Regions from separate parts of the Streptomyces viridosporus T7A genome, predicted to be linked through region 3. Evidence: riboswitches for the same ligand, from Rfam matches in the RefSeq annotation. Region 3 holds a riboswitch; each other region holds the start of a gene.
What was found. Region 3 has a riboswitch for cyclic di-AMP ahead of CP969_RS28020 (M23 family metallopeptidase). Riboswitches for the same ligand answer to the same signal wherever they lie in the genome.
Positions count from the first base shown of each region.

Region 1: another riboswitch for cyclic di-AMP. It lies ahead of CP969_RS23645 (C40 family peptidase); the one in region 3 lies ahead of CP969_RS28020 (M23 family metallopeptidase).
Region 2: another riboswitch for cyclic di-AMP. It lies ahead of CP969_RS07290 (C40 family peptidase); the one in region 3 lies ahead of CP969_RS28020 (M23 family metallopeptidase).

Region 1 covers NZ_CP023700.1:5,070,704-5,073,967, reverse strand. The annotation lists gene pcrA (DNA helicase PcrA) at 1-814, opposite strand, end outside; cyclic di-AMP (ydaO/yuaA leader) riboswitch at 1,091-1,248, shown strand; gene CP969_RS23645 (C40 family peptidase) at 1,256-2,443, shown strand; gene CP969_RS23640 (tellurite resistance/C4-dicarboxylate transporter family protein) at 2,529-3,264, shown strand, end outside.
Region 2 covers NZ_CP023700.1:1,549,980-1,553,243, forward strand. The annotation lists gene CP969_RS07280 (ATP-dependent Clp protease proteolytic subunit) at 1-590, shown strand, start outside; gene CP969_RS07285 (hypothetical protein) at 598-906, shown strand; cyclic di-AMP (ydaO/yuaA leader) riboswitch at 1,242-1,445, shown strand; gene CP969_RS07290 (C40 family peptidase) at 1,449-1,922, shown strand; gene CP969_RS07295 (ATP-binding protein) at 2,327-2,812, opposite strand; gene CP969_RS07300 (helix-turn-helix domain-containing protein) at 3,024-3,264, shown strand, end outside.
Region 3 covers NZ_CP023700.1:6,070,612-6,073,875, reverse strand. The annotation lists gene CP969_RS28025 (GntR family transcriptional regulator) at 104-808, opposite strand; gene CP969_RS28020 (M23 family metallopeptidase) at 1,028-1,801, opposite strand; cyclic di-AMP (ydaO/yuaA leader) riboswitch at 1,814-1,979, opposite strand; gene CP969_RS28015 (M16 family metallopeptidase) at 2,181-3,264, opposite strand, start outside.

The DNA of each region.
Region 1 (3,264 bases), 1.0 Mb from region 3:
CGGCGACGTCCGGGAAGGCGCGGAGCAGGTTGACCGTCGTCATGATCAGGTCGTCGAAGTCCAGGGCGTTCGCCTCGCGCAGCCGCGACTGGTACAGGGCGTAGGCCTGGGCGAGGGTCTTCTCGAAGCCGTCCGCGGCCCGGGCGGCGAAGTCCTCCTCGTCGACCAGCTCGTTCTTCAGGTTGCTGATCTTGGCGCTGAAGGACTTGGGCGGGAAGCGCTTGGGGTCGAGGTCCAGGTCGCGGCAGACCAGGGCCATCAGGCGCTTGGAGTCGGCGGCGTCGTAGATCGAGAACGACGAGGTGAAGCCGAGCTTCTTGCTCTCGCGGCGCAGGATGCGCACGCACGCGCTGTGGAAGGTCATCACCCACATCGCGTTCGCGCGCGGCCCGACGAGCTGCTCGACGCGCTCCTTCATCTCGCCGGCGGCCTTGTTGGTGAAGGTGATCGCGAGGATCTGGCCGGGATGGACGCCCCGCTCGGCGAGCAGGTACGCGATGCGGTGCGTGAGCACACGGGTCTTGCCGGAGCCGGCGCCGGCCACGATGAGCAGCGGCGAGCCGGAGTGCACGACGGCGGCGCGCTGGTTGTCGTTCAGCCCCTCCAGGAGGGCGGCGGAGTCCAGCGCCGGGCGCGGGGCGCCGTCGCGGTAGTACGCCTCCCGCTCCGGAGGCACGTCGAACCTCCCGCCGAACAGGTCGTCCGGAACGGGCTCCGGTACGTGCTCGTCCTCGGGCGGCGGCGGGGGCTCGTCCTCGGGGCCCTGCTGGGCCTGGAGGTCGGCCAGGAAGCTTTCGTCAAAGAGGCTGCTCATCGCTCTCCGAGTCTAGGCCGCCTCACCGGTAGCCCGCGGCCACCCGGGGAACATCCCCGAGGTTCCCGGGACCGCCGGCACGCCGTCCCGGCCGCCGCGCCCCGCGCACGCTTCAGAACCGCCGTCTCACCCTGGGTCACACGGCGCGCAAGGTCACGAAAACGTATCGGGCATATCACCCGTCAACCTTCACAGGCGCCACACGAGTTGGCTACGGTGCGGGCAGGCCGCTCGACCCCCACCGGCGAACCTCGCCGGGCCGCGCGGCCTCCGCCGAGTCCGGCACCGCCCCCGCGGCGGCCGGAGCCGGGGACCCAACCGAGACCTTGGGGTGAATCGGCCCACTCCCTCGCGGAGCGGCCGTAGGGCAACCCTTCCGAAGCACCCGCCCGAACCCGACAGCTAACCCGGTAGGCGGAGCACTGGAAGGAGTCGCCTCCCTTGGCGTCGCACCGCAAGTCGCGCACCCCCGGCACGCGCGTGGCAGGCATACGGACCCCCGCCCTCGCCACGGCGGCCCTGACCTCCGTGGCCCTGTTGTCCCAGACGGCGAACGCCGCCCCCTCGGACGACGGGAAGCCGAGTCTGGAGGAGGTCGAGAAGAAGGTCGACGCCCTCTACCGCCAGGCGGAGTCGGCGACCGAGAAGTACAACGCGGCCAAGGAGAAGACCGCGAAGCAGCGCAAGCGCGTCGACACCCTCCTCGACGACGTGGCCCAGCGCGCCCAGAAGCTCAACGAGGCGCGGGAGGAGCTGGGGTCCTACGCCGCCGCCCAGTACCGGACCGGCGCCGGCGTCCCCGACACCGCGACCTTCCTGCTCGCGGACTCGCCGCAGGACTTCTTCGACCAGAACCAGCTGATGGACCGGATGACCGGCCGCCAGAAGGAAGCGGTCGACGCCTACGTCACGCAGCAGTCCGAGACGATGAAGAAGCGCCGGGAGGCCGCCGAGAGCCTCGAGACGCTCACCGAGTCGCAGAACGAGCTGAAGACGGCCAAGGCGACCGTCCAGAAGAAGCTCGCGGACGCGCGCGAACTGCTGTCGAAGCTGACCGCCGAGGAGAAGGCGCGGCTCGCGGAGATCGAGAGGAGGAAGCAGGAGGAGGCCACCCGCAAGGCCGCCGAGCTGGCCCGGCAGCAGGCGGAGCAGCAGAGGGCCCAGGAGGAGGCCCGGGAGGCGGCGGCTCAGCGGGAGAGCGGCACCCCGGACGCGTCCGGGTCCTCCGGTTCGACCGCCTCGCCCTCGTCGTCGGCCGGCTCCTCGTACACCGCCGAGGCAGAGAAGGCCCTCTCCTTCGCCCGCGCGCAGATCGGCAAGCCGTACGTCTGGGGCGCCACCGGCCCGGGCTCCTACGACTGCTCCGGCCTCACCCAGGCCGCCTGGAAGGCCGCCGGCGTCACCCTCCCCCGCACCACCTACGACCAGGTGAACGCCGGCACGAGGGTCCCCGTGTCCCAGGCGCGCCCCGGTGACCTCGTCTTCTTCTACGACGACGTCACCCACGTGGGCCTCTACGTCGGCAACGGCAAGATGATCCACGCCCCCAAGCCCGGCACGTACGTCCGGGAGGAGTCGATCTACTACGACGGCGAGTCCTCGATCCACAGCGTCGTGCGCCCGGCCTGACCGGCGGCGCCGCGCGGTGTTCTTCCGCGCCGCTCCACGCGCATGGCGGTGCGGTGGCCGCCCGGTGGGCTTCTAGCATCTGCGCATGCCCGGTCTCTCCTCCCTCCGCGCCTGGTGGGCGCAGCGTCCGCCGGCGGCCGGTGCCGCCGTGATGGCGACCGGCACCGTGTCGGTGGCCCTGCACCTGGCGGGGCGCGGGCTCCTCTCCCGGATCGTCCTGGTGCTCGCCTGCGCCGCCTGGCTCGGACTGGCCGCGGAGTTCGTCCTGCGACTGCTGCGGGACCGGGCGCGGTGGGTGTCGGAGGCGGGGACACCCGGTGCGCTGACCGCCGTCGCGGCCACGGCCGTGCTGGGCACCGGCTTCGCCGCGCTGGGCCGGCTCGCCCTCGCCGGGGCGCTGCTGGTCCTGGCGGCGGTGCTCTGGCCGGTGCTGCTCGTCCTGGTCGCACGGCGCCGGCGGCCCCGTATGCCGGGATCGGTGTTCCTGGGCTGCGTGGCCACCCAGGGGCTCGCCGTGCTGGGCGCGGCGCTCGCCGCGGCCGAGTCGGCGGCCTGGCTCGCGCGCGTGGCGCTGGTGCTGTTCTGGTTCGGGCTGGTGCTCTACGTCCTCGCCCTGTTCCTCTTCGACCCGTGGCAGGTGGCCGGGGGAGCGGGCGACCACTGGGTCGCGGGCGGGGCGCTCGCCATCTCGGCGCTCGCCGGCGCGAAGCTGCTCGCGGCCGACAGCGCGCGGCTGTACCTGTGGAACGAGGACGACAGCGGCGTCCTGCGCTTCACGACCGTGGCCCTGGTCCTGCTCGACCTGGCCTGGTACGCCGTGC
Region 2 (3,264 bases), 4.5 Mb from region 3:
GCACGGCGTCCGGGCACCGGACGACGGATCCGTACGCCAAGCTGCTCCAGGAGCGGATCGTCCTTCTCGGCACCCCGATCGACGAGACCTCCGCGAACGACGTGATGGCCCAGTTCCTGTACCTGGAGCACCGGGCCCCGGACCGGGACATCTCGCTCTACGTCAACTCCCCGGGCGGCTCGTTCCACGCCATGTCGACGATCTACGACACGCTGCGCTTCGTCTCCTGCGACGTGGAGACGGTCTGCCTCGGCCGGGCCGAGGGGACCGCCGCGCTGCTGCTCGCCGCCGGCACCCCGGGCAAGCGGTGCGTGCTGCCCGGCGCCCGCCTGGTGCTCCGTCAGCCCGATCCGTCCGGGCCGCTGGAGGGCCGGGCGAGCGACCTCGCGGCCCGGGCCGAGGAGCTGGGCCGCATCCGGTCCCGGATGGAGGACATGCTCGTCCGGCACGCGGGCCGCACCCCGGAGCAGGCCCGGGCGGACCTCGAGCGGGACACTGTCCTCGACGCACGGGCGGCGGTGGACCACGGCCTGGCGGACCGGATCGTGCCCGACCGCAGGGGCGGGCACCCCGCCGACGACGCGAGGTGAGCCGTCGATGCTGCCCCCGGAACTCCCTCCGCTGCCCGCGCTGACCCGCGCGGAGGCCGAGTTGATCGACCGTTACCTCGAGGTCGTCGACCTGCTCGGCCGCATCAACCCCGCCTCGGACGGTGACACCTACCGCGGCCTGCGCGCCGCGCAGGCACTGGTCGGCAAGGCCGTCGCGCTGCGCGACGCGCTGACCGTGATGCACCGGCGCGGCGAGACCGAACTGCACTCCGCCACGCTGGGCCGGGCCCTGCGGGTGCTGGACGGCGAACGGCGCACGGCCCGGCTCATCCTGCCGCCGACCCCGGGCAGTTGACGCCCACCCCGGTCCGGGCGGCCGTCCCCGGCGAGGGCGCGTCCGGACCGGAGCCGAAACGGACCAAACGGCTTACCCCCATCCGGCGTAGATGCACCTGCTTTTTTCGGGGCGCCGAAGTTGCGCAACACGCGGGGCCAGTGGGCGGAATTGAGCATTCCGACGCTGGTCCGAGGCCTTTCGGGGCTCTTGACAGCGAACCGAACAGGAGACTGTCCACCCGAACGGATGAGTGGTGAGTAACAACACAAATCCCCGGTTCAGTTGGGATTTCGGGCCGGGCATGGGACAAGATCCCTGACTGACGACAAGACCCCGCCGCCGCGGCGGGGCGATCCGGGCGGACGCCGAATCCTGCCGCCGCCCGGATGACCGGTCGACAAGGAGTGGATCGGCAGGAGTGGAGGACCCAAGCACGACGGGTCGCCGGAACGCCAGTTCCGAGCAGCCCTTGGGGTGAAGCCGCACGTGTGCGGCCGGGCCACTTCGCCAGCCCGAATCCGACAGGTCATCCTTCACAGGCGGCTGACGAAGGGTTGCGCATGACTGCGCTCAATCGTGTCCCGTCTCTCATGGCCCGGGCCGGCACGGCCTCGGCCCTCACCCTGGCCGCCGTGGGCGGCTCGATCGTGGTCCCGGGAGCCGCCTCGGACGCGGCCGCCGCGAGCACGGCCACCAAGGCTCTGAACGTCGCCGCTTCCAAGAAGGGAGCGCCGTACCAGTGGGGCGCCACCGGACCGTCCCGGTTCGACTGCTCCGGGCTCACCCTGTACTCGTTCAAGAAGGCGGGCAAGACACTGCCGCGCACCGCCGCACAGCAGTACAACAAGACGAGCCACATCTCCGCCAAGAACCGCAAGGCCGGTGACCTGGTGTTCTTCCACTCGGGCCGCAGCATCTACCACGTCGGCATCTACGCGGGCAACGGCAAGATCTGGCACGCCCCGAAGACCGGGGACGTGGTGCGCCTGCAGAAGATCTGGACCAGCAGCGTCTGGTACGGCCGGGTCAAGTGATCCGCCGGGGGCGGCGGTGCCCCGACGCACCGCCGCCCCACCGGGCGTGACGCGGCCTCAGCCGGTCGCCCGTCACCTCGCCCGTCACCGTACGGGCCGGCATCGCCCCCGCACGCGACGGGACCCCGCCGCGACGAGCCGGCCGAGACTTCGCCGGGCCGTTCCAGAACCGCGGGTCACCCGGGCGGGCGTACGGATCCTCCTCGCCTTCCCGCTGCCGCTCGCGTTCACCTCACGCCCCGGCTCGCCCGGCACGGCGCGGCGCACGATCCCGGAACCACACAACCGGTGCCTCCGGGGCGGAACACCGGCCCACGGCGCCGTGTGGCCCCGCCGGATCGGCCGCGGCCCGTCCGGGCCCTTGCGCCGGCACCTCGCCGACCGTCCCCTCGCCGTGACGGCCCCTACGGTTCCTGCCGACCCGTCGTGACCGGCTCCGCGGCAGGCTCCGCGGTGGGTTCCGCGGCGGGAGGCAGGGTCCACGGCAGTTCGACGGAGACGGTCTTGCCCCCCTCACGCGTGGGGCGGATTCTGAGCCTCCCCCCGCATTCCGCGGTCAGGCAGCGGATGATGACCAGTCCGCGGCCGTTGTCCTGCTGCACCGCGGCGGGCAGCCGTTTGGGGAAACGCGGATGGCTGTCGGTGACACCGACGTGCAGCCGCTCGTCGCGGTCGAGGACCATGTCCACCGTGAAGGTGGGCGACTGCCCGAAGGTGTGCTGCACGGCGTTGGTGGCGAGTTCGGAGACGATCAGCCGGACGGTGTCGGACACGTCCGCGTCCGCCGGCATGCCCCACTCCGCCAGCACGTCCCTCACATGGGCACGGGCCGCGGAGACCGAGGCGGGATCGCTCGGCAGAGTGACGGATGCTTCCAGATGGTCTGCCATGGCGATGTCGTCCCTTTCCCACGGGAGCGCAGTCCGACACGGAGGGGATGGTTCGAGTACGGTCCCGCACTGGTGCTTCGCCGCCAGAGTGCCATCACCGCACGGCGCGGGGCGGCGATCCACCAAGATATGCATATATCTGTCGCCCGAAGCGGTGAACCCTGCGACGGAAGACCGTATCCGGGCGGCTCGGAAGGAGTAAGGAGAGTCCATGCAGCACGGTCCCGCGGTGCGCCGCCGGAAACTGGGCGCCGAACTGCGCACGCTGCGCGCTTCGGCGGGGCTCACCAGCGGCGAGGCGGCCCGGCTGGTGGGCTGGCACCAGTCGAAGGTGAGCCGCATCGAGACCGGCACGAGCGGAGTGAAACCGGCCGATGTCCGCTCGCTGCTCGACGCCTACGGCGTGACCGATCCGCAGCTGCGGGAACTGCTGCTGATGCTGTCGGGTTCCG
Region 3 (3,264 bases):
GGCACGGCCGCGGGAGAGGTGGCCGCGCATTCTCCGCACCCTCGGAAAAGGGCAGCGGAACAAATCCCTCGCCGATTCCTTCTCTTTTTATACGGCCTTTGTGTTAAGCGCGCAGGCTCGGCGTGTTTACGGGATGTTGCGAGTTCCTCACACGCTCCGCGCGGTCCGTCCGGTCGGCGCCGGAGGCGGAGCGCAGGCGGTGCGCGGCGGTCGCGCGCTCGGCGTGCAGCGCCGTGACGGCCCGCGCGCGCTCGCCGTCGCCGCGTGCCACGGCGTCCGCGATCGCGCCGTGCTCCGTCCAGTGCTCCACCGGGTCGGCGGGTCCCTCGACGGCGTACAGCCAGGCGATCTTGTGCCGCAGTTGGGTCAGCGTCGAGGCCAGCGCCGGGCTGCCGGAGGCCTGGGCGAGCGTCTCGTGGAACCAGCCGCCCAGGGAGCGCAGGTCGTCGCCGGCGCCCCGGCGGGCGCGCTCCTGCCCCAGGCGGACCAGACCGCGCAGCACCTTCACGTGGGCCCCGGTGCGGCGCTGGGCCGCGCGGAGGGCGCCGAGCGGCTCGAGGAGCAGGCGCATCTCCAGCAGGTCGGCGGCCTCCTGCTCGGTGGGCTCCGCGACGCACGCGCCCGCGTGCCGCCGGGTCACCACGAAGCCCTCGGCCTCCAGCGTGCGCAGGGCCTCCCGGACGGGGACGCGGGAGACGCCGTAACGGCGGGCGAGCACTTCCTCCGTGAGCCGGCTGCCGCGCCCGAGGACACCCGCGACGATGTCGTCCCGGATCGCCGTGCACACCGAGTGCGCGGGAATGCGCATGACCGACCTCCGGATCAATTCCCGTGACACGCCGACGATTGACGTGCGTTCCGTGACTCCATTGCACGTGACTCTATTGCAGTCGGCGGGAATTTCCGATGCCGGGCCGGAATCCATGCTTGTTTTTCGGTCGCCCCTTCCCTAGCGACGCCGAAAGCCCCGGCTCGGAAGCCGGGGCCGGGAAGCGGGGGCGCACTCCGTGCCGGAGGCGGACGCGCGTCAGAGGTTCACGCCGTGCGCGCGGAGGTAGGCGACGGGGTCCAGGTCGGATCCGTACTCGGCGCCGGTACGGGCCTCGAAGTGCAGGTGCGCGCCCGTGACGTTGCCGGTGGCGCCGGACAGGCCGATCCGCTGCCCCGCGGTGACCTGCTGTCCCACCGAGACCCCGATGGACGACAGGTGACCGTACTGGGTGTACGTGCCGTCGTGCATCTTGATGACGACCTGGTTGCCGTACGCGCCGCCCCAGCCGGCCTCCACGACGGTGCCCATGCCGACCGACTGGACGGGGGTGCCGCTCGCGGCGTGGAAGTCGACGCCCGTGTGGCTGCCGGAGGACCAGACGGCGCCACCGCTCTTGTAGCCGGTCGAGACGTAGGAGCCGGGGATCGGGGAGACGAAGGTGTTGAGGCGTGCGCGCTCGGCCTCCCGCGCGGCGCGCTCCTCCTCCGCGCGGGCCTCCTCGGCCGCCTCGGCCGCCTTCTCGCGCGCGGCCTCCTCGGCCGCCTTCCGCGCGGCGGTCTCGGCGGCCTCCCGGGCGGCCTCGTGCTGGGCGGCCGCCTGGGCGTCGACCTGGGCGGCGACCTCGTCGCCCAGGGTGATGACGGGGGTGAGGCCGGTCTGCGCGGCGGCGGGTTCGGCGGCGAGCGCGGGGGCCGCGAAGGAGCCGACGACGCCGGTGGTGGTGAGGGCCGCGACGCCCGCCGCGCGGGCGGTGCCGCGCTCGATCCGGCGGGGACGACGGTGCTTCCCGGTGGCGCGGGTGAACGCCATGTGCAGGCTGGTCCTTTCCTTCCCTCTCGCCTACCGGGTTAGCTGACGGGTTCGGAGCAGGAAGGTCTCCTACGGACCCCCTCGCGACACGCGCGGGCGTCCGATTCACCCCAGGGACTGCATGCGGGTCCCCGGCTCCCCCCGGCTCGCGCCGCAGGGGATTCGGCGATGGCTGCCCGGTGCCGCGGGTGCGGCGCACTGCCCGACGAACAGCCCGGAAGACGCTAAGCGGGCGGGCTTTCAATTCCCAACCGGAACCCGGGTTTTGTAGCGCATCCCACAGGGCAGATGGGCAACCTCCACCCCAATTCGGGCATAAGGGGGCCCTGGTGACCCGTGGGTCACCAGGGCCCCGCGCGTGCGCGTCCTCCGCGGCCGCCTACTCGGCCGTCACCACGGCGACGTCACCGATCCCGAGGGCCTCCACGGACGTCCTGATCTGCGCCGCGTCGCCGACGAGGACGGTCACCAGACGGTCCACCGGGAAGGCGTTGACGACCGCGGCGGTCGCCTCCACGGTGCCGGTCGCGGCGAGCTGCCGGTACAGCTCGGCCTGGTAGTCGTCGGGCAGCTGCTGCTCGACCTGGTCGGCCAGGGTGCTCGCGACGGCCGCGGCGGTCTCGTACTTGAGCGGTGCCACGCCCACCAGGTTCTGCACGGCGACGTCCCGCTCCTCGTCGGTGAGTCCCTCCGCGGCGAGCGTGCGCAGCACCGTCCACAGGTCCTGCAGGGCGGGCCCGGTGTTCGGCGTGTCGACGGAGCCGCTGATGGCGAGCATCGCGGCGCCGGCGGCCCCTCCGGAGGAGGAGGGTGCGGTGGACCGGAGGACCTGCCCGAAGGCCCGGACGCCGTAGGTGTAGCCCTTCTCCTCGCGCAGGACGCGGTCCAGGCGGGAGGTGAGGGTGCCGCCGAGGCAGTACGTGCCGAGCACCTGTGCGGGCCACACGCGGTCGTGCCGGTCCGGACCGACCCGGCCGATCAGCAACTGCGTCTGGACGGCGCCCGGACGGTCCACGATCACGACCCGGCCGGTGTCGTCCGCGACCACCGGCGGAACGGGCCGGGGCCGGGCCGGGGAGCCCGTCCAGGCTCCGAGCGTGTCACCGAGCAGCGCGTCCAGGTCGATCCCGGTGAAGTCGCCGACGACCACCGCGGTCGCCGTGGCGGGCCGGACGTGCTTCTCGTAGAAGGCGCGCACGGCCGCGGAGTCGATGCCGGCGACCGTCTCCTCGGTGCCCTGGCGCGGGCGCGACATGCGCGAACTCGCCGGGAACAGCTCCTTGGAGAGTTCCTTGGCGGCCCGGCGGGCGGGGTTGGCCAGCTCGTGCGGGATCTCGTCGAGGCGGTTGCGGACCAGCCGCTCGACCTCGCTGTCGGCGAACGCGGGCGCCCGCAGGGCGTCGGCGACCAGCCCGAGCCCCTTGGCGAGCCGCGAGGCGGGGACCTCCAGGCTCAGCCGGACG